4 regions of the Kitasatospora sp. NPDC015120 genome follow, and region 1 is predicted to be linked to each of the others. Evidence: riboswitches for the same ligand, from Rfam matches in the RefSeq annotation. Region 1 holds a riboswitch; each other region holds the start of a gene.
The links. A riboswitch is a leader RNA that binds a small molecule or an ion and turns the genes downstream of it on or off. The one in region 1 is predicted to bind cyclic di-AMP.
Positions count from the first base shown of each region.

Region 2: it holds a riboswitch for cyclic di-AMP, as region 1 does, so the genes downstream of both, ACF1AK_RS04890 (transglycosylase family protein) here and ACF1AK_RS08725 (M23 family metallopeptidase) in region 1, are expected to answer to the same signal.
Region 3: it holds a riboswitch for cyclic di-AMP, as region 1 does, so the genes downstream of both, ACF1AK_RS32500 (peptidoglycan DD-metalloendopeptidase family protein) here and ACF1AK_RS08725 (M23 family metallopeptidase) in region 1, are expected to answer to the same signal.
Region 4: it holds a riboswitch for cyclic di-AMP, as region 1 does, so the genes downstream of both, ACF1AK_RS14070 (transglycosylase family protein) here and ACF1AK_RS08725 (M23 family metallopeptidase) in region 1, are expected to answer to the same signal.

Region 1 covers NZ_JBIBVJ010000002.1:870,425-877,822, reverse strand. Annotated here, with positions in the region: gene ACF1AK_RS08740 (sensor domain-containing protein) at 1-602, opposite strand, end outside; gene ACF1AK_RS08735 (GNAT family N-acetyltransferase) at 728-1,312, opposite strand; gene ACF1AK_RS08730 (hypothetical protein) at 1,356-2,255, shown strand; gene ACF1AK_RS08725 (M23 family metallopeptidase) at 2,314-3,171, opposite strand; cyclic di-AMP (ydaO/yuaA leader) riboswitch at 3,184-3,342, opposite strand; gene ACF1AK_RS08720 (YiaA/YiaB family inner membrane protein) at 3,588-3,878, shown strand; gene ACF1AK_RS08715 (alpha/beta fold hydrolase) at 4,014-4,841, shown strand; gene ACF1AK_RS08710 (TetR/AcrR family transcriptional regulator) at 4,913-5,482, shown strand; tRNA gene ACF1AK_RS08705 (tRNA-Ile) at 5,546-5,619, opposite strand; gene ACF1AK_RS08700 (SpoIIE family protein phosphatase) at 5,806-7,398, shown strand, end outside.
Region 2 covers NZ_JBIBVJ010000002.1:6,281-13,678, reverse strand. Annotated here, with positions in the region: partial or broken gene ACF1AK_RS04910 (phosphatase PAP2 family protein) at 16-708, opposite strand; gene ACF1AK_RS04905 (MazG family protein) at 885-1,922, shown strand; gene ACF1AK_RS04900 (SDR family NAD(P)-dependent oxidoreductase) at 1,957-2,382, opposite strand; gene ACF1AK_RS04895 (cytochrome P450) at 2,612-3,898, shown strand; cyclic di-AMP (ydaO/yuaA leader) riboswitch at 4,130-4,278, shown strand; gene ACF1AK_RS04890 (transglycosylase family protein) at 4,284-5,234, shown strand; gene eno (phosphopyruvate hydratase) at 5,478-6,764, shown strand; gene ACF1AK_RS04880 (septum formation initiator family protein) at 6,935-7,398, shown strand, end outside.
Region 3 covers NZ_JBIBVJ010000025.1:35,834-43,231, forward strand. Annotated here, with positions in the region: gene purB (adenylosuccinate lyase) at 1-1,230, shown strand, start outside; gene ACF1AK_RS32495 (MFS transporter) at 1,288-2,814, opposite strand; cyclic di-AMP (ydaO/yuaA leader) riboswitch at 3,128-3,287, shown strand; gene ACF1AK_RS32500 (peptidoglycan DD-metalloendopeptidase family protein) at 3,291-4,289, shown strand; gene ACF1AK_RS32505 (APC family permease) at 4,644-6,224, shown strand; gene ACF1AK_RS32510 (DUF2470 domain-containing protein) at 6,259-6,987, opposite strand; gene ACF1AK_RS32515 (RidA family protein) at 7,167-7,398, opposite strand, start outside.
Region 4 covers NZ_JBIBVJ010000004.1:536,261-543,658, forward strand. Annotated here, with positions in the region: gene ACF1AK_RS14055 (glycoside hydrolase family 13 protein) at 1-396, shown strand, start outside; gene ACF1AK_RS14060 (LacI family DNA-binding transcriptional regulator) at 422-1,441, shown strand; gene ACF1AK_RS14065 (hypothetical protein) at 1,499-1,699, opposite strand; gene ACF1AK_RS14070 (transglycosylase family protein) at 1,848-3,125, opposite strand; cyclic di-AMP (ydaO/yuaA leader) riboswitch at 3,112-3,310, opposite strand; gene ACF1AK_RS14075 (hypothetical protein) at 4,141-5,064, opposite strand; gene ACF1AK_RS14080 (DUF397 domain-containing protein) at 5,579-5,833, shown strand; gene ACF1AK_RS14085 (ATP-binding protein) at 6,224-6,751, opposite strand; gene ACF1AK_RS14090 (helix-turn-helix transcriptional regulator) at 7,166-7,398, shown strand, end outside.

The DNA.
Region 1 (7,398 bases):
ACGCCGTCGCTGTCGGTGAAGTCGAAGAACCGGTAGCCGGGCCAGTCGACGTAGCGCGGGAACACCCAGTGGTAGACGGGGTAGAGCGCGAGCACCCAGCCGACGCAGAGGAAGACCAGCGACATCACCATGCTGAGGATCGCCCAGGGGAACATCACCACCTGGTACAGCACGGCCTTCCAGCCGGCCGCGTCCGCGATCCGGGCGGTGATCGCGCCCCAGACGCCCGGCCGCACGGCCCGGACCGGCGCCGGGGCGGGCACGTCCAGAGCGAGCAGGCCGCGCACCCGGGCGCGCTCCAGGGCGCCGAAGCCCCGGGCGGCGGAGGTCAGCGCCGCCAGCACCGGCAGGCCGAGCACGGTGACCACGGTGCCGAGGCCGAGGGAGAACAGCGCGACCGCGACGACGAAGCCGGCGACCGCCAGCGGCAGACCGGTCAGCGTGAAGCCGACCTCGCGGTAGAAGTAGGAGGTGAACGGGGCCCGCCAGGCGTACGGCGGCTCCTCGATGCGGCGGGCCGCGGCGCGGCGCTCGCCGCCGTCGTGGCCGTCGTACGCGTGGTACTCGTCGTACTCGTCGCGCTGCATGCTGTGGGTGCTCATGGCCGGTCTCGGTCCCTCGGGTCGGTCGCGGGTCGGGCTCGTGGGGTCTGTCCTGCTGACTCCCACAGCCTGTCAAAGCACGCCCGGCCCCGGACATCCGGCTCCCCGGCGAACCGGGGGTGGGGTTATCCCCCCTGAGCGGCGCCCCCGGCCGGTTCGTCGTCGGCGAGCAGCGCGTACTGGTAGGCGTCGCGCCAGCCGTCGTGGCGCCGGTAGTCGTGCCGGACCCGGCCCTCCAGCCGGAAGCCCGCCCTGGTCAGCACCCGGATCGAGGCGGCGTTGCCGACGTCGGCCCGGGCCTCCAGCCGGTGCAGGCCGAGCGGGCCGAAGGCGAGGTCCCGCAGCAGGCCGACGACCTCGCCCGCGTAGCCGAGCCCCCAGACGTCGCGGCGCAGCGCGTAGCCGAGGTGGGCGGCCCCGTGCGGGCGCAGGCCGAGCGCGGCGTTGCCGATCGGGACGGCGCGGGCCGGGTCGTCGGCGTCGGCGAGGCGGACGACGGCCAGCCGGTAGACCTCCCGGGGTTCCCGCTCCGCCTCCTCCAGGTACTGGGCGACCTGGTCGGCGCAGGTTTCGTGGTCGCGCGGCGCGAACGGCAGGTAGCGGGTGGCCTCCGGGTCGCCGAACACCGCGTGCAGCGCGTCCACGTCCTCGGGGGTCTGGTGGAACTCGCGGACGGCCAGCCGGCGGCCGGTGAGTCGGACGGGGACCATGGCTCCCGACCCTACCCCCGACCAGCGGTTACGGTTCGTGGTTATGGAAGACGAAGACCTGCGGCTCGCCCCGCGCACCAAGGCCGCCGAACTGCTCGCCTGGGCGGAGGCGGAGGGCCGCGAGCCGGTCGCCGAGGCCCCGCTGCGGGCGGTGCTGGCGCTGCTGGAGCTGGGCGGCGGCAGGATGCACGACGGCTGGCCGGAACTGACCTCCGCCGCGGTGGAGCACCTGCTGTACGAGCGCCTGTACCTGTACGTCCAGCCGGAGCCGGGGCAGGATCCGCTGGCGTACGGCGCGGCGGTGCGGCTGCTGGCCGACCACCAGCGGGCGGCGAAGCGGCTGAACGCCAAGCGGCAGCAGCGGCTGCACGCCGAGGCCGAGTGGCAGGGCGAGGTGGCGGCCGGTCTGCTGCGCCGGGCGGACCTGGTGACCTGGCCCCGGCTGTACGCGCTGCTGCTGCGCGCGGCCGGGGTGGACACCGGGGACGAGGCGGCGGTGCGGGCCTGGCTGGAGGGGTTCCGGGAGCTCCCGGCGCGGGAGCGGACGGCGGCCTTCACGGCGCTGGAGGCGGACGGCGTGCTGGACGCCGTGGACGACGGGGGCTGGGACGGCGGGGCGCGGACGCTGGCGGTCGGCATGGCCACCGACGGCGCCCGGCGGCTGCTGGAGCAGGGGCTGATGGAGCGCAGCTACCGGAACCTGGCGGAGCTGACGGCGCTGGGCCAGCCGATGCCGGAGGAGCTGGCCGGGGACTTCGGGGCGTTCGAGGAGGCCGCCGTCCGGGTGGCGCTGGAGCTGGCCGGCGCGTGGACGGTGCCGGGGCTGCCGCGGCTGCTGGTCGAGGAGTTCCCGGAGCTGGCGCCGGAGCCGGGGCAGGCGGAGATCGACGCGTACCTGGCCGGGCTGGAGCAAGCCGGGGACGAGGCCCTGGCCGGGGCGTAGGAACGCACGAGGGGCCCCGGCCGGACGGCCGGGGCCCCTCGTCGCGGGCGGGGAGGCGTCAGGGGGTGACGCCGCGCTGCTCGAACCAGGCCTCCGGGTCGACGGGCGCGCCGCCGCCGGGGCGGACCTCGACGTGCAGGTGGGCGCCGGTGACGTTGCCGGTCGCGCCGACCTTGCCGATCTGCTGGCCGGGGACGACCTTGCCGGAGCCCTTGATGATCGAGGAGAGGTGGCAGTACCAGATCTCGGTGCCGTCGGGCAGGGTCTCGACGATCCGGTAGCCGTAGGCACCGGCCCAGCCGGCCGAGGTGATGGTGCCCTGGCCGACCGCGTAGACCGGCTCGCCCTGGTCGGCGGCGAAGTCCAGGCCGGTGTGCAGGTGGGCCCAGTAGCGGGCGCTCTGGCCGTAGTGGGCGGAGAGCCGGTAGTCGCGCACCGGCAGCTTGATGGCGGCGAGCTTGGCCTTCTCGGCCTCCTCGGCGGCGCGCCTGGCCTGCTCCTGCTGGGCGACCTGGGCGGCGCGCTTGGCCTCGGCCTCCTGGGCGGCCTGGACGCGGGCGTTCTCCTCGGCCGCGGTGCGCTGGCTGTCGGCCTGCTGCTGGATGCGCGCGGCGAGGGCGAGGCCGGGGTCGGCGGAGAGGGTGGCCGGCAGCTCGTCGGGCGCCTCGACGGCGGGCGCGGCGGCCGGGGTGGCGGAGGCGAAGCCGGTGGCGCCCAGGGTGGCGGCGACGGCGGTGACACCGAGCAGCGGAGCGGTGCCGCGGCCCTGACGGGGCATCCGGTGCCGGCTGGTCCCGTCGGCCGGCGGGGCGGTCTGGTCGGCGGGGCCGCCGAACGGGCCCTGCCCGGCGAACGGGCCGGGGTGGTCGAGCAGCTGGGTGCCGGACGGGTGTGCCGGGGTGTGCGTCGACGCCACGGAGGCGCGCTCCTTTCCTTCCTTCGCGCCTACCGGGTTAGCTGACGGGTTCGGAGCAGGAAGGTCTCCTACGGCCGGGCCTGGGCCTGGCCGATTCACCCCAAGGAACGTGGTTCCCCGGCTCCCTGGCCTGCCCGGAGGCCGGCCGGCGGGATTAGGCGACGGCGCACGGTGCCGTCTGGGTACGGCGTTGCGGACCGCGCTGCGTTATCAAACGTTAATCCGAGAGCCCCCCGATTCCAAGCCGTCCGTTGCCGACGGCGGGATCCGGACCGGGTACCACGCGACCCGGTGGGCGATTTGGGATGTTTGATGACAACTGACACTACCGAACGTGTCGGGACGTCAACGAACGGCCCCTCACTTGAGTACGCCTACTCATGTGCGACCGGGCCGGGCGCGGCCATCCTGACGCCATGAGCGCACCGATGCAGTCCCGCACCACGGCCGCGTACCACCTCCAGGCCGTGCTGTCCTTCGCCCTCTCCGGCACCGCCCTCGGCGTCGGGATCGCCTTCCTCCCGGTGGAGCCGTGGACCCGGGCGTTCCTCGCCCTCGGCCTGCTCTACACGATCACCTCCACCTTCACCCTCGCCAAGGTGGTCCGGGACAAGCAGGAGACCACCGAGCTGGTGACCCGGGTCGACCAGGCGCGGCTGGACAAGCTGCTGACCGAGCACGACCCGTTCCGGGTGGAGGGCGCCTGACCGGCCCGCCCGGCCGGTCGCCGACGGCGGGCGGGCCGGGCGGGCGAGCGCCGATGGCTTGACGGCTAAGGCTATTAGCCATAGCTTTATGGCTATCGGCACTCAGCCGACGGTCCCCGCCCCAGGAGGCTCCCCATGAACGGCACCCTCGCCCCCGTCACCCGCCACCTCGACCTGCCCGGCGGCCGGATCGCCTTCGACGACACCGCGCACGGCGAGGGCGTCCCGGTCGTCCTGCTCCCCGGGATGCTCGACAGCCGGGCCGCCTACCGGCACCTGCGCCCGCTGCTGACCGCCGCCGGCCGCCGGGTGATCACCATGGACCTGCGCGGCTTCGGCGAGTCCTCGATCCTCTGGGACGACTACTCCCCCGCCGCGATCGCCGGCGACGTCCTCGCCCTGCTGGACCACCTGGGCATCGACCGGGCCGTGCTGGCCGGCAACTCCTACACCGGCGCCAGCGTCGTGAAGGCCGCCGGGGACGCCCCGGACCGGGTCGCCGGCATCGTCCTGCTGGACGCCTTCGTCGAGAACGTGCCGCCGAACGCGCTGCAGCGCCTGGCGGTCGGCGCGATGGGCGCGCTGCTGGTGCGCTCGCCCGCGTTCTGGGGCCTGTACCACCGCAAGGCGGCCTTCCCGGGCCCCAAGCCGGCCGACCACGAGGAGTACGTGGCCGGGCTGGTCGCCGCGCTGCGCACCCCGGGCCGCAGGACCGCCACCCGCGGCTACGTGCGCGGTGACTCCGCGCCCGTCGGCTGGACCGCCGCCGTGCGCTGCCCGGTGCTGGTCGTGATGGGCTCGAAGGACCCCGACTTCGCGAAGCCGGAGCTGGTCGCCGACCGGCAGGCCGCCGCGCTGAACGCGCGCAAGGTGATGATCGAGGGCGCGGGCCACTACCCGATGGCCGACCACCCGCGGGCCACTGCCGACGCCCTGCTGTCCTTCCTCGCCGACCTGGCCTGAGCGCCGCCGAACCGCCCCGCGCCTGCCCCGCGCCCGTTCCGGGCCCGCCCCCCGTTCCCAGGAGAACCGCAGTGCCCCGAGTCGGACTGACCCCCGAGCAGGTCGTCGGCCACGCCCTCGCCCTCATCGACGAGCAGGGCCCCGAGGCCCTCACCCTGGCCGCCGTGGCCGCCCGCGCCGGGGTCGCCACCCCCTCGCTGTACAAGCACGTCAGCGGCGGCCTGGCCGAACTGCGCCGGCTGGTGGCCGTCCGGGTGACCGGGGAGCTGGCCGACCGGCTCGCCGAGGCGGCCCTCGGCCGCAGCGGGGACGCCGCGGTCGCCGCCGTCCTGCGGGCGTACCACGCCTACGCCACCGAGCACCCGCACCGCTACGGCGCCCTGCCGCAGGCCCCGCAGGCGGACCCCGACCTCACCGCGGCGGCCGGCCGGCTGGTCGGGGTGATCGTCGCCGTGCTGCGCGGGTACGGACTGGAGGGCTCCGAGGCGATCCACGCCGCCCGCACCTTCCGCTCGCTGGCGCACGGCTTCGCCGCCCTGTCCACCGGCGGCGCCTTCCAGCTCGCCGAGGACCTCGGGGAGACCCAGCAGCGGATGATCACCGTGCTGACCGCCGGTCTGCGCAGCTGGCCGCGCCCCTGAGCGGCGGGGCGGAGCACGCCGAAGGGCCCGGAGCGGGATCGCTCCGGGCCCTTCGGCGTGGTGTGGGGCTAACAGGACTTGAACCTGTGGCCTCTTCCTTATCAGGGAAGCGCTCTAACCGTCTGAGCTATAGCCCCGTACCCTCGGCCCCGCCTGCGCGGCGGGACGTCGTACGGAGAAGGGTACCGGACCCGGCGGGGGTGCTCGCACACCGGGGAAACCGGTGCCCCGGGACCTGCCGTTCGCCCCACGCCTCACCCACTTAAGAAATAAGGTATTAAGAATTAACTGCCCCATAAGGAACCGGAGAGGCCGGCCGTCCCGTGGACCCGCGCAGCAGCCCCACCGCGCGCAGTGCCATGCGCTGCGTCCGCTTATTGCTCGGCTGCACCAGCGCCGCCGAACTGCTCGGCACCGTGCTGGCCGAGGGCCCGGGCTGGATCACCGGCGAGGGATCGGCGCTCTACCTGCTGGACCCCGCCGGGATGCTCCGGCTGTCCGCCTCCCACGGCCTGCCCGACTGGGCCCACGAGCGCTACAGCGTGGTCGACCCGGCCAGTGAGCTGCCCGCCGCGATGGCGCTGAAGCTGCGCCGCCCGTATCTGCTGAGCCCCGAACGCACCAGCGTCGACTACCCGAACCGGAACGCCGGGATGGGCACCGGGATGGTCGCCATCGTGACGCTGCCGATGGTCGTCGACGAGCGGCCGATCGGCGTGCTCGCCCTCGCCCTCGCCCACCGGGGGATCGTCCCGCGCCGCGACCTGGACGTGCTGGAGACCCTGGCCGACGCCTGCGCGCACCGGCTGGCGTACCTGCTGGACCACGCCGGGGCGCCCGGAGCTCCGCGCACCGGCGGGGCCGCGCCGAACGGGGTCCGCCCCGGTCCCGCGAGCTGCGGCGACCCGGCCGCCGGGACGGCCCACCCGCTGCTCTCGCTCGCCGTCCGCGCCGCCGGGCACGGCGCCTTCGAACGCGACCTGGTCACCGGCGAGACCCACTGGGACGCCCAGGCGCTCCGGCTGGTCGGCCGCCCCGCGCCGCAGGACGGCGGCCCGGCCCCCGCGCCCGACCTCGACCTCGTCGTCCACCCCGAGGACCTGCCGGACGTCCAGGCCGCGCTCGCCGAGGCGCTCGCCACCGGCGGGCCGTACCGGATCCGCTACCGGGTGCCGCGCCGGGGCGGCGGGGTGACCCGGATCGAGGAGACCGGCGAGGTCATGCTGGACGTGCACCGCCGGCCGGTGCGGATCTCCGGGCTGATCGCCGACCTCGACCACGGCCGCGCCCCCGGAGAGCGCCCCGCGGGCGGCCGGTCCGGGCGGACGGCCGGGGCCGCCGGGCGGAAGGCCGTCGTCGGGACGTCCGCCGCCGGGGCCCGGTCGGCGCTGCTGCTGGCGCTCACCCGGGCGCTGTCCCGGGCGGTCACCGTCCGGGACGTCACCGCGGCCGTGACCGACATCGCCCGGCCCGCCTTCGGGGCGGCCAGCATCGTGCTCGACCTGGTCGACGAGGGCCGGCTGCTGCCCGTCGCGCACACCGTCTACGGCGGTCCGCTGCGCACCGAGCTGACCCGGCTGGCCGATCTGTCCGAGGGCGTGATGCAGCGCGCGCTGGCCCGGTCGGCCCCGCTGTTCAGCGAGCCGGCCCGGCGCGGCCGGGGCCGGGACCGCGAGCAGCCGCCGGGGGCGGGCACCACCGGGGGCGGCGGTCCGCTCGCCCCCGCCGCCTGGGCGGTGCTGCCGCTGGTCGCCTCCGGCCGGCAGGTCGGCTCCTGTCTGATCACCTTCGCCACCGAGCGGATCTTCAGCCGCGAGGACCGCACCCTCTACTCCGCCTTCGCCGGCATCCTCGCGCAGTCCCTGGAGCGCGCCCGCCTCTACGACACCCACCACCACCGGGCCACCGAGCTGCAG
Region 2 (7,398 bases), 860 kb from region 1:
GGCGAGGACCACCGCCGCCGTGACCGTCCCGCCCAGCGCCGCCCCGGCGAGCACGTCGTGCGGGTAGTGCACCCCGGCGGCGACCCGCAGGCCGGCCGTCCCCAGCCCGACGGGCACGGCCACCCACGCCACCCACGCCGCCCACCCGGCCCGCCCGGCCCGCCTCGCCGAGCCTGCCCGCCCCGCCCACGCCTCCCGGCGCGGCCGCAGCAGCACCAGCCCGGTGCCCAGGGCGACGGCCAGCGTCGCGTGGTTGCTGGGGAACGACCAGTCGCCCGGTGGCGGGCAGTCGGCGAGCGCGGTGGACGGCAGGGCGGACAGGGCCCGGCAGGGCCGCTCCTCGCCGAGCACCGACTTCAGCAGCTCGCTCGTCCCGTACGCGAGCACCGTGCCGAGGCCGGTGAGCGCGATCCCCGCGACCGCGCCCGCGTCCCGTCGCCCGCGCGCCGTCCACCAGCCGACCACCAGCAGCAGACCCAGCACCAGCAGCCCGGCCTCGGTGGCGGGCTCCAGCAGGGCGGCGAGCCGGGGCGGGGCGTCGGCGACGGCCCCGGCCACCCGGCGGTAGCCGGCGGCGGACCAGCCGGTGACCACCCGGACCGGTCCTTCCCCGCCCGCGCGCCCCGGCGCCAGCCACCCGACCGTGCCGGTGCCCGCCCCCAGCAGCACCACCGCGAGGGCCGTCCTGTTCCTGAGCGTGTTCGTCATGCCGTGGACGGTAGGCCCCGGGGGCGGCGGCCCACCCGACCCGAAAGACAGGGTCCGGCCTGGACGAACGTCAGGGTTGACGGCTCCGCGCGGCCGTGCGGGCGGCAGCGGCCGGGGCCCGCGGGTGCTCCGGAATCCGGGGGCGGGGGCGCGGGCCGGGCGGGTAGGTTCGGGGTGTGACGACGAATCCTCCCGGCCCGAAGCTGATCCTCCTCATCACCACCCACCGGGTGGCCCCCGGCCTGCTGTCGTGGCCCGCCTGGGAGGCGCTGCGGTCGGCCGGCCGGGTGCTCGCCGCCGACCCCGCCCACCCGCAGCTGCCCGCCGTGGCGCAGGCCGGCGTCGAGGTGCGGATCGTGGCGCCCGGCTCCGCCCCCGCGCTGGCCCGGCTGCTGACCGAGGCCCCGGCCGGGCCGCCCGCCGAGGCCGGTCCGACGGTCTGGCTGGGCAGCCCGGACGGCGACCCCGGGCTGACCGAGGCGCTGGCGCGCCTCGCCGTCGAGCACGCCGGCGAGGTGCCGGAGATCGAGGTGCTGCCCGGCTCGTACGACCTGCCGGGCGCGCGGCTGCTGGACCTGGTCTCCGTGATGGACCGGCTCCGCTCGCCGGGCGGCTGCCCGTGGGACGCCGAGCAGACCCACGCCAGCCTGGTGAAGTACCTGGTCGAGGAGGCCTACGAGCTGGTCGAGGCGATCGAGGAGGGGGACCGCGACATGCTCCGCGAGGAGCTGGGCGACGTCCTGCTCCAGGTCTTCTTCCACTCCCGGATCGCCGAGGAGCACCCCACCGGGGCCTTCTCGATCGACGACGTGGCGGGCGACATCGTCGACAAGCTGATGTACCGCCACCCGCACGTGTTCGGCGACGCCGAGGCGAGCGGCGCGGCGGAGGTGGAGGCCAGCTGGGAGGCGCTCAAGGCGGCCGAGAAGTCGGAGCGGGAGTCGGTGCTGGACGGCGTGCCGGCCGGGCTGCCCTCGCTCGCGTACGCGGCGAAGCTGGTCTCACGGGTGCGCCGGGCCGGGTTCACGGGCGTGCCGGACGAGCCGTACGCGCTGCCGGCCGAGCTCACGGCGGAGTCGGCGGGCCGGCTGCTGCTCGCGGTGGCGCAGCGCGCGCACGACGCCGGGGTCGACGTGGACGCCGCGCTGCGGGCCGCGGCGCGCGGCTACCGGGACGCGGTGCGCGCCGCCGAGGGCCTGAAGCCCGCGGAGTAGCGCCGCCCGGGGCCCGGTGGGAGCGGCGGCCGTCTCAGACGACGGCCACGTCCTCCACCGGCCGCCGCTGCGCCGGGACGACCACCTCGCCGATCGCCTCGCCGACCAGGGCGACCAGCTCGGCGAGCCGCTCCAGGTCGAGGTGGTCGGGCAGGTCGCCGAGGGAGACGATCCGCTCGCCGTCCGGCCCGGCCACGCAGAACAGGTCGATCGGCCCCAGGTGCTTCTCCGCCGTGTCGACCAGCGCGGCGACGTCGCTGGGCCGGCGGACGTCGCCGCAGACGCCGACGACCCGGCAGCCCGGCCGGTCGAGCTCGGTGGCGAGGTCCTCGGCGATCCCGACCCGCTGGTCGGCGATCAGCACGCCGACGGCCCCCGCAGAGGTGAGCCGCCGGGCGAGGTCCGCCCCCGACCCGCCGTCGAGCACGGCGATCACGACGACCGAACCGGTGACCCGCATGGCCTTGCTCCTCCCTGTGGGCGGCTCCGCACCGGCGCCCACGGACATCTTGCGGAGGATCGTAGGCAGGTCCTGACCCTCCGCAACAGGAATTACCCCTCAGGTGACCAGGCTCACGCCTGCCGCGCGCGGCGGACCTCGCCCGGACCCCGCCCGGACCCCACCGGTCACCGCGCCCCCGCGCGCACGCCGTGCGGTGGCCGGGACACGCCCGGGATACCGTCGACCCATGCCAGCTCAGCCCGCCTCCCCCCGTCCGCCCCTGTTCACCTGGGAGTTCGCCGCCGATCCGTACCCCGCGTACGCCTGGCTGCGCGAGCACGAGCCGGTGCACCGGACCACCCTGCCGAGCGGGGTGGAGGCCTGGCTGGTCACCCGGTACGCGGACGCCCGGCAGGCGCTCGCGGACAGCCGGCTCTCCAAGAACCCGGTGCACCACAGCGAGCAGGCCCACCGCACCGGCCGGGTCGGCATCCCGGGCGAGCGGCAGGCCGACCTGATGACCCACCTGCTGAACATCGACCCGCCGGACCACACCCGGCTGCGCCGTCTGGTGTCGAAGGCGTTCACACCGCGCCGGGTGGCCGCCTTCGAGCCACGGGTGCAGCAGCTGACCGACCGGCTGATCGACGGCTTCGCGGCGCGCGGGTCCGCCGACCTGATCCACGAGTTCGCGTTCCCGCTCCCCATCTACGCGATCTGCGACCTGCTCGGGGTGCCGGCCGAGGACCAGGACGACTTCCGGGACTGGGCCGGGATGATGATCCGGCACGGCGGCGGTCAGCGCGGCGGCGTGGGGCGCGCGGTGAAGCGGATGCGCGCCTATCTGGCGGAGCTGATCCACCGCAAGCGGGCCGACCTCGGCGACGACCTGATCTCGGGGCTGATCCGGGCGAGCGACCACGGCGAGCACCTGACCGAGAACGAGGCCGCGGCGATGGCCTTCATCCTGCTGTTCGCCGGCTTCGAGACCACGGTCAACCTGATCGGCAACGGCGTGTACGCGCTGCTGCGCAACCCGGGACAGCGCGCGCTGCTGCAGGAGTCGGTCGGCCGCGGCGAGAGCGCGCTGCTGGAGACCGGCATCGAGGAACTCCTGCGCTACGACGGGCCGGTGGAGCTGGCGACCTGGCGGTTCGCGACCAGTCCGCTGACCATCGGCGGGGTGGGGATCCCGGTCGGCGACCCGGTGCTGGTGGTGCTCGCCGCCGCGGACCGGGACCCGGCGCGGTTCGCCGACGAGAACACCCTGGACCTGGCCCGGACGGACAACCCGCACCTGGGCTTCGGGCACGGCATCCACTACTGCATCGGGGCCCCGCTGGCACGGCTGGAGGGGCGGGCCGCGCTGGCCACCCTGCTGACCCGGCTGCCGGACCTCGGACTCGCCGCGGACCCGGTGGACCTGCGCTGGCGCGGTGGTCTGATCATGCGTGGACTCCGTGAACTTCCGGTGGAATTCACACCGGAGAAAGCGCCCGGCGAGGAGCCTCCGAAGACCGGCTCCGGGGGCTGACGCCTCGGCACAACACGCTGACGGGAACTCTCCGTTGCCTCGTTCCCAGGGGTCTGAACCACCCTCAATCCGGACATACCACCTCGGTTGGTAGGCAATCCATCACATGACGTGATGTCCATGTGATACCGACGATATGAGCTTGTGATTGCTCTGAGGATCTGTCTACTCTCCCTGGAGTTCGCAGCTGCGAGCCCCGTGCGCGGAACGCCGAGTCCTGCCCGCCGTGCCACGGGAAGCCGACCAGAACCCTGGGCAGGGGCGGGGGACCCAGGTTTTGCGCCGTCTCCCACGGCTAGGGGTGAAGCCGCCTCCGCGCGGCCGGGCCACCTCCCGGTCCGAACCCGACAGCTCACCTCGCAGGCGTGCGGAGAGGGACGTCTTCATGCTGTTCGTTGGAACCGGTCGTCACCGTCGCCGTACCCAGGCCGAGAAGGCCATCGCCGTCGCCGGTGTCGCCGGCGTCGGACTGGCCATGCCGATCCTGAGCGCCACCGGCGCCTCCGCCGCCCCGGTCTCCACCTGGGACGCGGTCGCCCAGTGCGAGAGCGGCGGCAACTGGAGCATCAACACCGGCAACGGCTTCTACGGCGGCCTCCAGTTCACCTCCAGCACCTGGAAGGCGTACGGCGGCACCGCCTACGCGCCGCAGGCCAACCAGGCCTCCAAGGCCCAGCAGATCTCGGTCGCCGAGAAGGTGCTCGCCTCGCAGGGCCCGGGCGCCTGGCCGGTCTGCTCCAAGAAGGCCGGCCTGAGCAAGGGCGGCGCCCCGGCGGCGGTCGACACCTCGACGGACGCCAAGCCGGCCGCCCCGAAGCCCCAGGTCCCGCAGGCCGCCCAGGAGGCCGAGCCGCAGCAGGAGACCGCGAAGCCCGCCGCGCCGAAGCACGCCGCACCCAAGCAGCAGGCCCCGCAGCAGGCCGCCAAGCCGCAGGCGCAGCAGTACGCGCCGAAGCACGCCGCGCCCCGGCAGGAGGCCCCGCAGACGCAGCAGCAGTCGCCGGCCTTCTCCGGCAAGGCCGGCTGGGACGCCGACGCCAAGGTGTTCTGGTACCAGAGCAACGGCGCCTGGTACTGGACCAGCCACCAGAGCGTCTACCAGCAGTACGCCGGCCAGCAGGCCGCCGCCCCGGCCGCTCCCGCCGCCCAGGCCGCCCCCGCCGCGCAGCAGCCGGCCGGCCAGGGCTACACCGTCCGCTCCGGCGACACCCTCGCCGGGATCGCCACCGCCCAGGGCGTCTCCGGCGGCTGGCAGGCCCTGTACGACGGCAACCGCGGCACCGTCGGCGCCGACCCGAACCTGATCGTCCCGGGCCAGGTGCTGACCCTCGCCTGACGGCCGGTCCGGCCGCACGCGACGAAGGGGGACCGATCGGTCCCCCTTCGTCCGCATCCGGCCCCCTCGGGTCGGGCAACCAGGTGAACTACCGGTGGGTAGCCGGGCCACACGCTGAGACGGAGCCGAGGCCGACGTGGTCCGGACAGCCCGTGCGGTTAGGCTCTGGTCGTAACGACTCCGCAATCGTCCGGCCGACAGCACCCACCGTCAGCCGAACCTGCTTCCGCTAGGAGATGCCTCGTGCCGTCCATCGATGTCGTCGTCGCCCGTGAGATCCTCGACTCGCGCGGCAACCCCACGGTCGAGGTCGAGGTCGGCCTCGACGACGGCAGCACCGGCCGTGCCGCCGTCCCCTCGGGTGCCTCCACCGGTGCCTTCGAGGCGCTGGAGCTCCGCGACGGTGACAAGAACCGCTACTTCGGCAAGGGCGTGGAGAAGGCCGTCCTGGCCGTCATCGAGCAGATCGGCCCGGAGCTGGTCGGCTACGACGCCACCGAGCAGCGCCTGATCGACCAGGCCATGCTCGACCTGGACGCCACCCCGGACAAGTCCTCGCTCGGCGCCAACGCCATCCTGGGCGTCTCGCTGGCCGTCGCGCACGCCGCCTCCGAGGCGAGCGACCTGCCGCTGTTCCGCTACCTGGGCGGCCCGAACGCGCACGTCCTGCCGGTCCCGATGATGAACATCCTCAACGGCGGCTCCCACGCGGACTCCAACGTCGACATCCAGGAGTTCATGATCGCCCCGATCGGCGCGGAGTCCTTCTCCGAGGCCGTCCGCTGGGGCGTCGAGGTCTACCACACCCTCAAGGGCGTGCTGAAGGAGCGCGGTCTGTCGACCGGCCTGGGCGACGAGGGCGGCTTCGCCCCGAACCTGGACTCCAACCGCGAGGCCCTGGACCTCATCGTCGAGGCCATCCAGAAGGCCGGCTACGTGCCGGGCAAGGACGTCGCGCTCGCCCTGGACGTCGCCTCCTCCGAGTTCTACGAGGACGGCGCCTACCAGTTCGAGGGCAAGGCGCTCACCTCCGCCGAGCTCATCGAGTACTACGCCGGCCTGGTCGACGCCTACCCGCTGGTCTCCATCGAGGACCCGCTGGACGAGTCGGACTGGGACGGCTGGAAGGCCATGACCGAGAAGCTGGGCGACAAGGTCCAGCTGGTCGGCGACGACCTGTTCGTCACCAACCCGGCGCGCCTGGCCCGCGGCATCGAGACCGGCACCGCCAACGCGCTGCTGGTGAAGGTCAACCAGATCGGCTCGCTGACCGAGACCCTGGACGCCGTCGAGCTGGCCCAGCGCAACGGCTACCGCTGCATGATGTCGCACCGCTCCGGCGAGACCGAGGACGTCACCATCGCCGACCTCGCCGTCGCCACCAACTGCGGCCAGATCAAGACCGGCGCCCCGGCCCGCTCCGAGCGCGTCGCCAAGTACAACCAGCTGCTGCGCATCGAGGAGATCCTCGACGACGCCGCCGAGTACGCCGGCCGCGGCGCGTTCCCGCGGTTCAAGCACGAGGGCTGAGCCCGCCCGGCGGCGCCCCCGGCCGATGCCGCCGGGACGTCCCGGTAGCGCACGCCTGACCGGTGCCCCGCCGTTCACCCCGTAGGGTGGACGGCGGGGCACCGTCGCGACCAGGAGCGGACCAGGAGCAGGAGGGGACACCGGAGATGGCAGGCTGGAGGATCCCGGGCTTGGCGGCCCGGCCCCGGTTCACGAGCCGGGCGACCGTCCTCGTGCTGGTGCTCTGCTCACTGGTGGCGATCCTGGCCTATCCGACGCGGCAGTTCGTCTCCCAGCGCTCGGAGATCTCGGCGCAGCGCGCCCGGGCCGAGCACGCCCGGCAGCAGGTCGAGCAGCTGCGCCGGGAGAAGGCCCGCTGGCAGGACCCGGAGTTCGTCAAGGCGCAGGCCCGCACCCGGCTGCACTACGCGATGCCGGGGGAGACCCCGTACATCGCGGTGGACCCGGCGGCCAAGGACGCCGGGACGTCCGCGCTGGGCGCACCGCCGCCCGCGGCGGGCCCGGCGGCCGCCCCGGCGAAGGCGGCCCGGCCCTGGTACGCCAGCGTCTGGGACTCCGTGGACGCCGCCGCGGCGCCGACGGCCCCCGTCGCCCCGGGGCAGTCCGCCCCACCCTCACCACCCGCCCCCGCCCC
Region 3 (7,398 bases), on a different contig from region 1:
CTCGCCTCCATCGCCGCCCGCGAGCGGGTCACCCGGCACGACGTCAAGGCCCGCATCGAGGAGTTCAGCGACCTCGCCGGCCACGAGCAGATCCACAAGGGCATGACCTCCCGGGATCTGACCGAGAACGTCGAGCAGCTGCAGATCCGCCAGTCGCTGGAGCACGTGCGCGACCGCACCGTCGCCGTACTGGTCCGCCTGGGCCGCCTCTCCGCCGAGCACGCCGAGCTGGTCATGGCCGGCCGCTCGCACAACGTGGCCGCGCAGGCCACCACCCTGGGCAAGCGCTTCGCGTCGATCACCGACGAGCTGCTGGTCGCCTTCCGCCGCCTGGAGGAGCTGATCGCCCGCTACCCGCTGCGCGGGATCAAGGGCCCGGTCGGCACCGCGCAGGACATGCTCGACCTGCTCGGCGGCGACACCGACAAGCTGGCCGAGCTGGAGCGCCGGGTCGCCGCGCACCTCGGTTTCGAGAACGTGCTCACCAGCGTCGGCCAGGTCTACCCGCGCTCGCTGGACTTCGAGGTGCTGACCGCGCTCGTCCAGCTGGCCGCCGCGCCGTCCAGCCTGGCCAAGACCATCCGCCTGATGGCCGGCCACGAGCTGGTGACCGAGGGCTTCAAGGAGGGCCAGGTCGGCTCCTCGGCGATGCCGCACAAGATGAACACCCGCTCGTGCGAGCGCGTCAACGGCCTGGCCGTCATCCTGCGCGGCTACGCCTCGATGACCGGCGAGCTGGCCGGCGACCAGTGGAACGAGGGCGACGTCTCCTGCTCGGTGGTCCGCCGGGTCGCGCTGCCGGACGCCTTCTTCGCCTTCGACGGCCTGCTGGAGACCTTCCTGACCGTCCTCGACGAGTTCGGCGCCTTCCCGGCCGTGATCGAGGCCGAGCTGGACCGCTACCTGCCGTTCCTGGCCACCACCAAGGTGCTGATGGGCGCGGTGCGGGCGGGCGTCGGCCGGGAGACCGGCCACGAGGTCATCAAGGAGCACGCCGTCGCCTCCGCGCTCGCGATGCGGGCGGGCGCCCGGGAGAACGAGCTGCTGGACCGGCTGGCGAACGACGAGCGGATCCCGCTGGACCGGGCCGCGCTGGACGCGCTGCTGGCCGACAAGCTGTCCTTCACCGGCGCGGCCGGGGCGCAGGTCGCCGAGGTCGTCCGCCAGGTCGAGGCCGTCGCGGCCGCGTACCCGGAGGCCGCCAAGTACGCGCCGGGCGACATCCTCTGACGTGACGTCACCCGCCCGCCGCAGGGGCGGGCGGGCGAGCCGCAGCCCCGTCGCCGGTCAGGCGGCGGGGCCCTCGCGGCGTTCGGCGGGGACCGGGGCCGGGTGGCCGGGGTCCAGCGGCGGGGCGTTGGTCGCGCAGGCGTAGCGGCAGTCCGGTTCCGCCACCGGGCGCGCGTCCGCGGGGGCCAGCACATTGCCGCGGACGGCCACCAGCGCGGTCAGCCCGCCGGCCACCAGCAGCCCGGCGCAGATGAGCATCGAGGTGCGGAAGGCGGAGTCGACCGCGTCCGGCACCTGGTAGGCGTCGCCGCTCAGCCCCGACAGCGCGGGCAGTGCCGCGACCGCCAACAGCCCGGCGGCCCGGGCGGCGGCGTTGTTGACGCCGCTGGCGATGCCCGCGTGGCGCACGTCCACCGCCGCCAGCACGGTCGCGGTCAGCGGCGCGACCAGCAGCACCATCCCGCTGCCCATCACGGCGACGGCGGGCAGCACGTCCGCCCAGTACGAGGCGCCGGGGCCGATCCGCAGCATCAGCAGGACGCCCGCCGCGCAGAGCAGCGGGCCGACGGTCAGCGGCAGCCGCGGGCCGATCCGCTTGCCGAGCCGGCCCGCCCGGGCGGACAGCACCAGCATGATCACGGTGATCGGCACCAGGGCCAGTCCGGAGACCAGCGGGGAGAACCCGGAGACGATCTGCAACTGCACCACCAGGAGGAAGAAGACGCCGCTGAACGCCGCGTAGACGGCGAGGGTGACCAGGTTGACGGCGGTGAACAGCCGGGACGAGAACAGCCCCAGCGGCAGCATCGGCTCCGGGGTGCGGCGCTCGACCGCCACGAAGGCCGCGCCGAGCAGCAGGCCCGCCGCCCCGGTGACCCAGACCGCGGGGGACAGGCCCTTCCCGGCGGCGGTCAGCGCATAGGTGACGGCGCCCAGCGCCAGGGCGGCCAGCACCGCGCCGAGCACGTCGAAGCGGCCGGTCGCGGACTCGTCGCGGCTCTCCGGCACGTGCCGGGCGGACACCGCCACCACCACGGCCGCCAGCGGCAGGTTCAGCAGGAAGATCCAGCGCCAGCCCGGGCCGTCCACCAGCCAGCCGCCGAGCAGCGGGCCGACCGCCGCCGAGACCCCGCCGAGGCCGGACCAGAGGCCGACCGCCGCCGAGCGGTCCTCCGGGTGGAAGACGGCCTGGAGCATCGCCAGCGAGCCCGGGGTGAGCAGTGCGCCGCCGACGCCCTGGACGGCGCGCGCGACGATCAGCACCTCGACGGTGGGCGCGGCGGCGCAGGCCGCGGAGGCGGCGGCGAACCAGACCACGCCGAGCAGGAAGACCCGGCGCCGGCCGTAGCGGTCGCCGAGGGCGCCGCCGAGCAGGATCAGGCCCGCGAGGGTCAGCAGATAGGCGTTGAGCGTCCATTGCAGGGCGTCGAGTTGAGCGCCGAGGTCGGCGCCGATCCTGGGCAGCGCGACGTTCACGACGGTCCCGTCGAGCATCGCCATGCTGGAGCCGAGCACCGTCGCCAGTAGTACCCAGCGACCCTGCGCGGTGCCCAACCGCAGGGTGCCGGCCTCGGAGGTGGCCACGGCCCATGGTCGGTCCGGTGGGGCCCACGTGACAAGGGTCACCGGGGGTGTGTCGGGGGGATCCCCTTTCCGTGAGTGATCGTGTACGCACTGGTTCCGGCGTGGGCGCAGGGTGGTGGATCACGTGCGCGCGGTAAATGGATTGTGTGCGTACTGTGCATGCCTTTTCTGCGCAGCGTCACGGTGGGACGGACTTTGGTCCCGGGCCGTAGAGATCGACATTGCTTCACCCGAACGGATGAGTTTTAGTTCAGCGACCGCCCGGCGTCAGCCCGGGTGGCCACCGGGTGGAACGCCTAGTCCTGCCGCTGCCCGGTGGTACGCACCGAACTCTGTACGGCAGGAGCGGGGGACCCACAGGTAAGTCGCCGGACCCGAATTCGCGGTCCGGCTAGGGGTGAAGCCGCCTTTGCGGCCGGGCAACTCCAGCCCGAACCCGACAGCTCACCTCGCAGGCGTCGGAGAGGACATTTTCCATGCCCGCACAGGCTCGTCGTACCGCCCTGCCCCGCGCCGCCCGCATCGGCATCGCCACCGCTGTCACCGGTGCCGCCTTCGCCCTCCCGCTGGTGACCACCGTCTCCGCCCAGGCGCACGAGGTCCCGGCCGCCAAGCCCGCCGCTCCGGCCGCCGCCCAGGCCGCGCAGGCCGCCCCGGCCGCCGCTCCCGCCGCCGCCCCGGCCGAGGAGAGCTACAAGGTCGTCGGCGGGGACACCCTGTCGAAGATCGCCGCCGCCAAGAACGTCACCGGTGGCTGGCAGGCGCTGTACGAGCACAACCGCTCGGTCGTCGGCGCCAACCCGAACCTGATCTTCCCGGGCCAGAAGCTCGCGCTCGGCGCCAAGGCCGCCCCGGCCGCCAAGCCCGCCGCCCCGGCGGCCAAGCAGGCCGCGCCCGCCGCGAAGCCCGCTGCCCCGGCCGCGAAGCCGGCCGCGCCCGCCGCGAAGCCCGCCGCTCCGGCCGCCAAGCCGGCTGCCCCGGCGACCAAGCCGGCCGCCCCGGCCGTCAAGCCCGCCGTGCAGACCACCGTCGCCCCGGTGACCGCGACCCCGGTCGTCGCCGCCACCTCCGGCTACGTCGCCCCGCTGGCCAACCCGAAGCTCGGCACCGCCTACGGCGTGGCCGGCTCGATGTGGTCCTCCGGCCACCACACCGGCGCCGACTTCGTCGCCTCCACCGGCACCCCGCTGCGCGCCGTCGCGAACGGCACCGTGGTGAAGGCCGGCAACGGCGGCGCCTACGGCAACGAGGTCGAGATCAAGCTCGCCGACGGCAAGTACGCCCAGTACGCGCACCTGTCCTCGATCGGCGTGAAGATCGGCCAGACCGTCACCGTCGGCCAGCAGATCGGCCTCTCCGGCGCGACCGGCAACGTGACCGGCCCGCACCTCCACTTCGAGATCCGCACCGGCTCGGAGTACGGCTCGGACATCGACCCGATCGCCTACCTGCGGGCGCACGGCGTCGCGATCTGACCCTCCGGTCGGATCACCTCCGCCACCGCTGGGTGCGGGGCGAGACCGCTCCCCCGGGATGGTCATGTCGGGTGACCGCTCGACCGGGTGAGCACCGCACCTCCAGCGGAACGACGGGCGCGGGACACGCCCGTCCGGCCGGCCCGGTTCGCGAGACCTCCCTCGCGAGCCGGGCCGGCCGTCGTCGTTCCCGGTCGAACGGGCCGGGCCGCGGTCGAACAGCGCGTCAACCGGGCGGGGCCGACACCGGGTCACCCCGCTTTGCGGGCCGGACGCCGCCCGCCGATGCTGTCGGGTTGTCAACGCCCGTCCGCTCCGGCGGGCGGCGCAGCCACGGCAGGTGAAGGGGGCCGGATGGCCATCCAGCGCGGGGACGCGACCGGGGACGTGACCGGGGGCGCGGGGCGGCGGGACGGGGTGGAGCGGCTGAAGGCGGACTCGGTCGGCCTGCCGGGCGTGGTGTTCATGGCGGTCGCCACGGCGGCGCCGATCACCGCGATGACCGGCAACCTCCCGATCGTCATCGGCCAGGGCAACGGCGCCGGAGCGCCCGCCGCCTACGTCTTCGCGACCCTGGTGCTCACCGTCTTCTCGGTCGGCTACGTGGCGATGGCCCGTCACATCACCGCGGCCGGAGCCTTTTACGGCTACATCTCGCACGGGCTGGGCCGGGTGGTCGGGATGGCCTCGGGACTGCTGGCGGTGCTCGCGTACATCGTCTTCGAGGCGGCCGTCCTCGGCTTCTTCGCGTACGCGCTGCGCGCGCTGGCCGCGGCGCAGCTGGGGGTGGTGCTGCCGTGGGGCTGGTACGCGGGGCTCGGGCTGCTGGTGATCGCGGTGATGGCCTGGTTCGACCTGCACCTGACCGCGCGGGTGCTCGGGGTGGCGCTGGTGCTGGAGGTCGCGGTGCTGGGCGCCGTGTCGCTGGCCGTGCTGGTCACCGGGGGCGGGCCGGACGGACTGGTGGCCGGGGAGGCGCTCGATCCGCTGAACGCCTTCCGCGGCGTCGGCGGGGACGGCGCAGGGGCGGGCGCGGGGCTGGGGCTGTTCTTCGCGTTCTGCTCCTGGGTCGGCTTCGAGTCCACCGCGATGTACGGCGAGGAGTCCCGCGACCCGAAGCGGGTGGTGCCGAGGGCGACGCTGATCTCGGTGGTCGGGGTCGGGCTGTTCTACGTCTTCGTCTCCTGGATGATCGTCTCCGGCAACGGCGTGCGGCACGCGGTGGAGGTGGCTCGCGGCGCCGTCCCCGGCAAGGACGGCAACAGCCTGTTCTTCGACCCGCTGGGCGCGCACCTCGGCGGCTGGGCGGTCACGGTCTTCCAGTGGCTGGTGGTGAGCGGCTCCTTCGCCTGCGCGATGGCCTTCCACCAGTGCGCGGCCCGGTACCTGTACGCGATCGGGCGCGAGGGGTTCGTCCACCCGGCGCTGGGGCGCACCCATCCGCGGCACGGCTCGCCGCACATCGCCTCGGTGGCCCAGTCGGTGATCGCGGCGGCGCTGGTGGCCGGGTTCCTGCTGGCCGGGATGGACCCCTACGCGCATCTGTACACGCTGCTGGCGCTGCTCGGCACGATGGCGATCCTGATCGTGCAGACGCTCTGCTCGTTCGCCGTGGTCGGCTGGTTCCACGTGCAGGGCCGCCATCCGCGGACCCGGCACTGGTTCCGGACGCTGGTGGCGCCGCTGGCCGGCGGGGTGGGGATGGCGGGGGTGGTGGCCCTGTTGGTGCTCCACCGGGACGCGGCGGCCGGTGCGGCCGCCGGCACGCTGCTCTTCCGGCTGATCCCGTACCTGGTGACCGGGACCTTCCTGGGCGGGCTCGGGCTGGCGCTGTGGATGCGCGCCCGCCGGCCGGAGCGGTACGTCCGGATGGGGCGGATCGTCCTGGAGGACGCTGCGGAGCGCTCCGGGGAGGCCGAGCCGGTGGGTGCCTGACGGCGCGCCAGGTGGTTCAGGGGCGGCGGGCGGTTCAGGGGCGCCGGGCGGGCAGCTCCTGTTCGGCGGCGGTCAGCAGCTGGTGCACCCGGTGCCCGAACTCGTCGGCGTCGCGGGCCGGTTCGGGGAAGACCAGACGGACGTCGCGGTGGCCGTGCGGGTGGTCCAGGCGGAGCACCAGGCCGTACCGGTCCAGGGCGAGCGGGCGGACGGCGGGGTGGGCGGCGAGCAGCGCGGGGTCGAGCAGCCGGGTGAGCACGGCGAGCGCCTCCCGGTGGTCGTCGGCGAGGTGGGTGAGCAGGCCGGCCTCGTAGCGGGCCAGCGGGTCGGGCGTGACGGCCGCGAGGTCGGCGCCGGTGATCGCGGTGGTGCCGTACGGGGTGGAGAGCACCGCGTGGGCGACGTCCAGGCGGAGGTGGACGCTGAGGCCGTCGTCGGCGAGGTGGGCGAGGTCGAGCCGGCCCGCCAGGGTGAGGCGGCCGCGGACCCGGTCGCGGACGGCCACCGGGGCGATGTCGGTGAGGTCGAGCACGACCGCGAGGCCGTCCTGCTCGTGGGCGGCGGCGACGGTCAGCGGGGCGTCGAGCGGGGCGCGCAGCCGCAGCCGGGAGCCGTGCACCGAGACGGGGGTGGTCAGTTCGTGCGGTTCGCCGAGGGCGCGGACGACCACCGAGGAGGCGGCGGCGAGCAGGCCGGCGATCCGCTCGGCGGCGCTCGGCTCCGAGGGCGCGGCGGTCTCGGCGTCGTGGGGGTGCGGGCTCATGGGTGCGGGACCTCCGGCGGGCTGCCTGCCTGATTGTTAGGTGAGCCTAACCTAATGAGTCGGGAGGGGGAGGGCAAGGCGCCTTCGGGACGGACGCGCAAGGGCCCGGACGCGCAAGGGCCCGGACGCGCAAGGGCCCGGACGCGCGGTCCGGGCCCTTCGGGTCGTGCCGGGGGAGGTCAGGCGACGACGGCCTGGGCGTCGATCTCCACCAGCATCGGCTCCTGCGGCAGCTCGACGAAGATCGTCGTGCGGCACGGCTTCACGCCGCCCGGCTTGATGTTCTCCTCGATGAACGCGGCGTAGACCTCGTTCATCAGCGGGAAGTCGGCGCGCTTGGTGAGGTACACGCGGAACATCACCACGTCCTCGATGGTGGCGCCGCCCGCCTCGACGATCGCCTTCACGTTC
Region 4 (7,398 bases), on a different contig from region 1:
CCGATCCCGTGGTCCGGCACCGAGGCCCCCTACGGCTTCGGCCCCACCGCCGGCGGACCGTCCTGGCTGCCGCAGCCCGCCGAATGGGCCGCCCTCAGCGTCGAGGCGCAGACCGGCGACCCGACCTCCACCCTGGAGCTCTACCGCTCGGCACTGGCCGTCCGCAAGGCGCACCCCGACCTCGGCGCCGGCACCGACGTCCAGTGGCTCCCCGCCCCCGAGGGCACCCTGGCGTTCCGCCGCGGCTCCTTCGTCTGCACCGTCAACACCACCGGCGCCCCGGTCCGGATACCGGCCCCCGGCCGGCTGCTGCTCACCTCCGCCGGCGCCGGCCCGGACGTGACGGACGGCGAGGCGGTGCTCGCCGCCGACAGCACCGACTGGTGGGCGGTCTGACGTGGTTGCAATAGGCTCTGGGACCGTGACTACGGCGCGACTCTCAGACATCGCGGCGCAGGCGGGGGTCAGCGAAGCCACCGTCTCCCGCGTGCTCAACGGCAAGGCCAACGTCTCGGCCACCACCCGGCAGACCGTGCTGGCGGCCCTGGACGTGCTCGGCTACGAGCGGCCGACCCGGCTGCGCCGGCGCAGCGCCGGGCTGATCGGACTGGTCACCCCGGAGCTGAGCAACCCGATCTTCCCGGCACTGGCCCAGGTGATCGAGCAGGTGCTGAGCCGGCACGGCTTCACCCCGGTGCTCTGCACCCAGACCCCGGGCGGCTCCACCGAGGACGAACTCGTCGAGATGCTGGTCGACCGGGGCGTGGCGGGCATCGTCTTCGTCTCCGGCCTGCACGCCGACTCCACCGCCGACCACGACCGGTACACCCGGCTGGCCGGGCGCGGGGTGCCGTTCGTGCTGATCAACGGCTACAGCGAGCGCATCGACGCGCCGTTCATCTCGCCGGACGACCGGGCCGCGATGTGGATGGCCGTCCAGCACCTGGCCGGACTCGGCCACGAGCGGATCGGCCTGGCCGTCGGCCAGCGGCGCTACGTGCCGGTGCTGCGCAAGATCGAGGGTTTCACCGCGGCCGTGCGGGAGGTGCTGGGGCTCGGCGCGCAGGAGGCCGGGGAGCTGGTCCACCACACGCTGTTCAGCGTCGAGGGCGGGCACGCGGCGGCCGGGGCGCTGCTCGACAAGGGCTGCACGGCGATCGTCTGCGGCAGCGACATGATGGCGCTCGGCGCGATCCGTGCGGTCCGCCAGCGGGGCCTGGCGGTGCCGCAGGACGTCTCGGTGGTCGGCTTCGACGACTCGCCGCTGATCGCCTTCACCGAGCCGCCGCTGACCACCGTCCGCCAGCCGGTGGAGGCGATGGCCACCGCGGCGGTGGACGCGCTGCTGGAGGAGGTCGGCGGGAACGCCGCGCAGCGCGGGGAGTTCATGTTCCGGCCGGAGCTGGTGATGCGCGGCTCGACCGGCGCCCGGGCGCGCTGAGGCCCGACGCCGCGGGGCCCGGGAGCGCACTGCTCCCGGGCCCCGCGGCGTTCCCGCTCAGCCCTCCTGGACGGTCGGGCGGTCCTGGGTGACCCGGTGGCCGTCGGCGGCGTCACCGGTGCGGGTCTCGGTGCGCCGGCCCCGCTCCAGGTAGTCGCGGAGGATCAGTTCGACGGCGTCCTGCGGGCTCTTGGTGCCGGAGAGCATCATCACGTCGATCGCGAGGTTGGCGTCGAGCGAGACGGTGACCTGGGCCATGGTGACTCCTTCTCGGGTGCAGGGCAGCAGCATGCCCGTCGCGACCCCGGTTTGACCATGGCCGTCCGGCGTCCGGCCCCGTGCGGGCACGCCGCCGCCCCCGGGGAGGAGCGACCGGACTCTCCCCGGGGGCGGCGGCGCGAGGGGATCAGACCCGGCCGGCGAAGTCCGGGGCCCAGTTGGCGACCGTCTGGACGCGCACGCCCGAGCTCGGGTTGGCGGCCTCGACGTACGTGCCGTCGCCGATGTAGAGCGCGACGTGGTAGACGCCGGAGTCCTTTCCGTTGTTGGACCAGAACAGCAGGTCGCCGGGCTTGAGGGAGTCCAGCGGGACATGGGTGGAGGCGGCGGCCTGGTCGGCGGCGACGCGCGGGACGGAGATGCCCGCGGCGCGCAGCGCGGCCTGGGTCAGGCCGGAGCAGTCCCAGCCGCCGTTGCCGGTGCCGCCGTAGACGTAGGCCTGACCGACCTTCGACTGGGCGAAGGCGACGGCGGCGGCCATGCTGCCGCTGGCGGCCGGGGCCGCCGGGGCGGTGGCCGGGGTCTCGGCCTGCGCGGCGGGCTTGCTCGCCGGCTTGCCGGCCGGGGCCTGGGCCTGGGGCCGGTTCTGGCCCTGCGCGCCGCCCTGGTCGCGGTTGAACCAGTCGAAGCCCTGGCCGGCGGCGCGCTCGCCGAGGGTCAGGTGCTGGCCCGGGTAGATGGCGTGCGGGCCGTCGGTCAGGGTGGCGCGGTTGAGCTCGTAGAGCCGCTGCCAGCCGCCCTGGACCTGGTTGCGGTCGGCGATGGTGGACAGCCAGTCGCCGGCGACCACGGTGTAGTCCCGGGAGGCCTGCTGGGCGCCCTGCTGACCGGCCTGCGGGCGCCACTGCCGGTCGCCCCGGGCCGTCTGCGGGGTGGCGGCGGGCTCGGCGGCCTGCTGCTGCGCGGCGGGCTTCTCGGCGGGCTTGGCGGCCGGCTTGGCGGCCGGGGTCTGGGCCGGGGCAGGGGCGGCCGGCTTGGCGGCGGCAGAGGTGTCCACCGCGGCCGGGGTGCCGCCCTTGGTGAGACCGGCCTGGACCGAGCAGACCGGCCAGGCGCCGGGGCCCTGCACGGCCAGGACCTTCTCGGCGGTCGCGATCTGCTGGTCCTTGGTGGCGAGGTCGGCACGCGCGGCGAACGCGGTGCCGCCGAACGCGGCCCAGGTCGAGTTGGTGAACTGGAGGCCGCCGTAGAAGCCGTTGCCGGTGTTGATGCTCCAGTTGCCGCCGCTCTCGCACTGGGCGACCTTGTCCCAGGTGGCGACGGAGGCGGCCGAGGCGGTGCCGGCGGTGAGGCAGGGGATGGTGAGGCCGATGCCCGCGACGCCGAGGGCGGCGATCGCGCGACGGGTACGGCCGGACAGTCGGGTGCCGTTGGTGGGCAGCATGAAGACGCGGTCCTCTCCCACGCCTGCGAGGTGAGCTGTCGGATTCGGGCTGGAGTTGCCCGGCCGCGCTGTGGACGCGGCTTCACCCCTAGCCCGGGGCCGGTCCGTGGACCGGTCCTGGGCGAACTACCTGTGGTTCCCCCGCTCCTGCCGTGGTGCATTGCGCTGCCAGCACGCCCGACGGCAGGACTCGGCGTCGCGGACGTGCTGGGTCCGTGTGGCCACGAACGGGGAGCACGTTAAGCAGAGGCGCGTTCAAACCGCAAACATGTGTGACGCTCGTCACGGTGTGCGGAAAGGGCGCCTGCCGGCTGTCCTTCATGATCGGAAATGACCGGTTTCCCGCAACGCCGGTCGCGGCCAACGCACCTGCCTGCGCCTCAGGACGCCGGCGCCGCGCCGGAGCGCCGCAGCCGCCCCGGGGGAAGGGCTGCGCACCGGCGGGCGTCGACGAGGGGGCGGGCGCCCCGTCCGGACGTCCGGCCGCGCGGAGCGCGTCGCCGGGCAAAGCGTCACAGAGCGGACATCACGCCCGAACCGACCTCCGGCTCACCCGAACCCGATCCGCCGGGCCCTCCTGCGCCGGCCCACCGTCGCCGCCGCCCTCGCGGCGATCCGCGGCGAGAGGCTCCCGCGCCGTTCGCCCGGCGGCACCCGGGCCCCCGGCCCCGGCGGCGGCCGCGTCCGCCCTCCTGCGCCTCCCGTCGGGGGCGACGAGAAGCGCGTCCGGGGGAGTCGGCGGGAAGGGGCGGCACCGGCACGCCCGGCCAGGGAGGGGCTTCGCCGCCGCCTGCGCCCTCGTCAGCATCCGGGCCGTCAGCGGAGCCGCCGTCATCCCGGGCGCCCCCGGGGGAGTTCGGCGGCGACGAGCGCCGGCCGCACCGCCGGCCGCACCGCCCCGGGGAACGTCCTGCTGCGCCGGCCGGGGGAGGACGGACGCCGCCGCCCGCCCCCGGCCGGCCGCCGGAGCCGTCTCCCGGGAACGCCGCAGGGCCCGGAACGGTGCGTCCGTTCCGGGCCCTGCGGGCGAGCGGGGCTACTGGGCGGCGTGCCGCCCGCCGGCGCGCGGGCCGTCCTCCGCCGCGGCGCCGGCCTCCCCGGCCAGGGCCTCGGCGTCGACGGCCGGCAGCGCGGCCAGGTAGGTGGAGGCGACCAGCTGGCCGACCGCCTGGTACGCGCCCACCGGCGCGGCCGACGGGCAGCCGGACTCCTCGGCCGCGGTGGCGAGCAGCTCGGCGTCCGCCTCCGGGCCGATCACCAGCGGGGCCAGCGCCGGGTTCTGGGCACCCATCTCCTTGAGGTGGGCGACGGCGTCGGCGACCGAGCCGGGCACGTCCAGCGCGGCGGCGACGACCGGCACGGCGAGCCGGGCGGCCAGCAGCATGCCGGTGATGCCGGCGGCGTCGGCCGCGGCCTGCCCGCCGACGGTGGTGAGCACCACGCCGTCGGCGGCGGTCGCGATGGCGAACAGCCGGGCCCGGTCGGCGCGGGCCAGCCCGGCCTCGGAGAGGCGGACGTGCACGGCCTCGGCGAGCAGCGGGTGCGGGCCCAGCGCGTCGGTGACGGGGGCGCCGAACTCGGCGGCGAGCCCGTGCAGCGCGGGGAGGAAGTCGTGCGGACCGGGCACCAGCGGCACCACGACCGGCGCGGGCAGTCCGGCCTGGGCGGCCTCGGTCAGCAGCTCGGCGACGGTGCGCTCGCCGTCCGCCTCGCCGTCGGTGCCACCGGAGGGGAGGTACCCGGCGACGGTCCGGACGCCGTTCTGCTCGCTGCGGACAATGGACAGCAGCTCCTCGACGACGGACCGGGAGTCCGGTCCGGCGGCCGCGGGGACGGCGAGCAGCAGGGCCGGGGAACCGGCCGGGATCTCGGGGCGCTCGGGACGGCGGTGGCGCCCCCGCGCACGGGAGCCTGGAGTGCGGACGGGCAGTGGCGCGCCCGGGATGGCTGCGGTGCTCATGGCGGAGATCGTAGGACATCGCTCCACCCGCTCCGCAGTCGGCTGCCGAACCGGACGGGGGGTCCGCCGTGAAAACCGGACATAACCGGCCCCGGGGCGGGAGTTCTCCCGGTACCCCTTCAGATGCGCCGGAACGGGAACCGCGTTGCCGCTCCCGCGCGTGAGATGTCTCACAGCGCCCGCGCGGCCTGACGGAGGGTCACGGAAGAGCGACTCCCGGCGTTCGAAGATCAACAATCGGCGGGTGGCCGCCTACGGGCGGTTATCGGCCCCTTGCCGATTCAGTCAGCTTTGTCCGTTTACGTACCGTCAGGCGGGTGCCGCGTGAAGAGTTCCGGTTCGGTGTCGAAAAGGCCGTGCACCTGCAACGTCCCGTGCTGATGCACGTGCACTGGAGCTATCATCACGTCAAGTGAGGCGTTGTGCCGGGCCGGTACGGGGCCGGCCCGTCCGTTCGGCCGGGGCCGGGGCGCCGAGCTGAACGACCCACTCCGGAGCTCTTCGGGAGATTTCTATGCACGACACGCACGACACGTACGACACGTACAACGGGATGGCCGCGACCGACCTGGAGGGCGTGGTCTGGCAGAAGAGCCTGCACAGCAACTCGCAGGGCAACTGCGTCGAGTTCGCCGCCCTCCCGGGCGGCGAGGTGGCGATGCGCAACTCGCGCTTCCCGGACGGTCCGGCGCTCATCTACACCCGGGCCGAGATCGCCGCGCTGCTCCTGGGGGCGAAGGACGGGGAGTTCGACCACCTGGCGGTCTGACCGGCCGCCGGCTTCACCAATCGGGGGGCCGTCGTGGGTGCTGACACCACGACGGCCTTTGTCTTTGTCCGGAGCCCCGGGGGTCCCCGGAAGCCCCGGAAGTCCTGAGAGCCCTGGAAGCCCTGGTCCGGAATCCCCTTCCGGGCCGGGTCCGTCCGTACCTCCGCCCGGGATCCGTGCCGCCGGGCGGGCCGGGAACGTCACGGCTCCCGCTGCGCCGCCGCCGTGCCGAGCCGCCGCACGCGGATCGGAGGAGGGGCGCCACCGCCGGGGGCTGCCGGTGCCCGCTGCCCGAGGGTCGCCGGTCGCCGCTGCCGGGGTGCCGTTCGCCGTGCTGTGGTGGTTCCCTGGTCCTTCGGTTCCCCGGCTCCCCGGTTCACCGTCGGTCGCTCAGGCCGAGCGCCGGTGCCGTCCGCCGAACTCCGCCACCGGGACGGGGGCCGGCCGCTGGGCCTCCTCCGCCTCGAACAGGGCCCAGACGACCTTGCCGCTGCCCAGCGGGTGCCAGCCCCAGGAGTGGCTGAACGAGTCGACCAGGTGCAGTCCCCGGCCGGACTCCGCCACGAAGTCCGCCTCCCGGGCCACCGGGCCGGTACTGCTGGGGTCGCTCACCGCGCAGACCACCTGGGGCGCGCGGTGCACGAGGCTTATTCGGATCGGCAGCCGGCTCTCCACCGCCGGCTGCGCGGGAAAGTCGTAGTCGTCCGCCGCGCCGGGACACGCGCCGATGGCGTGCCGCAGCGCGTTGGTCACCAGCTCCGATGCCACCAGCGCGACGTCGTCGAAGAGTTCGCCCAGCCCCCACCGCTGCAGGGCGGTCCTGGCGAAGTCGCGCGCGGTTCTGACAGCCTCATAGCGGGGAGCGAGCGTACAGGTGACCACAAGGGGGTCGACTGCCAAGGCCGTTCCGGTGCTCATGAAGAGCTCCTCCCATAAGGGGGCGGACACGGCTGGACCCGCCGGGGTCATGCCGGTCACCTCCGACTCGCTCGGCCGCGCGGCCGCCCCTCGACCAGGCGCGCGCGCACGAGGGCCCGGAGGCGCGGGGGCGCTGCCGGGCCGGTGCACGGAATCGCGCGTGGGGTCGACGCGGAGCCCGCGGGATTGCCAGGGGTGTGCAGGTGCACGTGCACCATCGTGCTCTGCGCTCACTGCAGATGCAAGAGTCGATTCACGTGCAGTCGTTCAAATGGCATATGCAAGCGCCGGATGCACGTGCATCCTGGTGTGCGGAGTGCGGAACTGATAGGAACATCCGTCAGTATCGGCACCGTGAGCGCTCATCTGATGGCAGACTGTGCGCTGTTTGCCCTAGGTGGAGGTTAGGACCACATGACCACAGTTCAGCCGGGCGGCGGCTCGATGGTCCGCCGGATCCTCCTCGGCTCCCAGCTGCGCCGGCTCCGCGAGACGCGCGGCATCACCCGCGAGGACGCGGGCTACGCGATCCGCGCCTCCGAGTCCAAGATCAGCCGCATGGAACTCGGCCGGGTCAGCTTCAAGGAACGTGACGTCGCCGACCTGCTCAGCCTCTACGGCGTGGACGACGGCCTCGAACGCGAGGC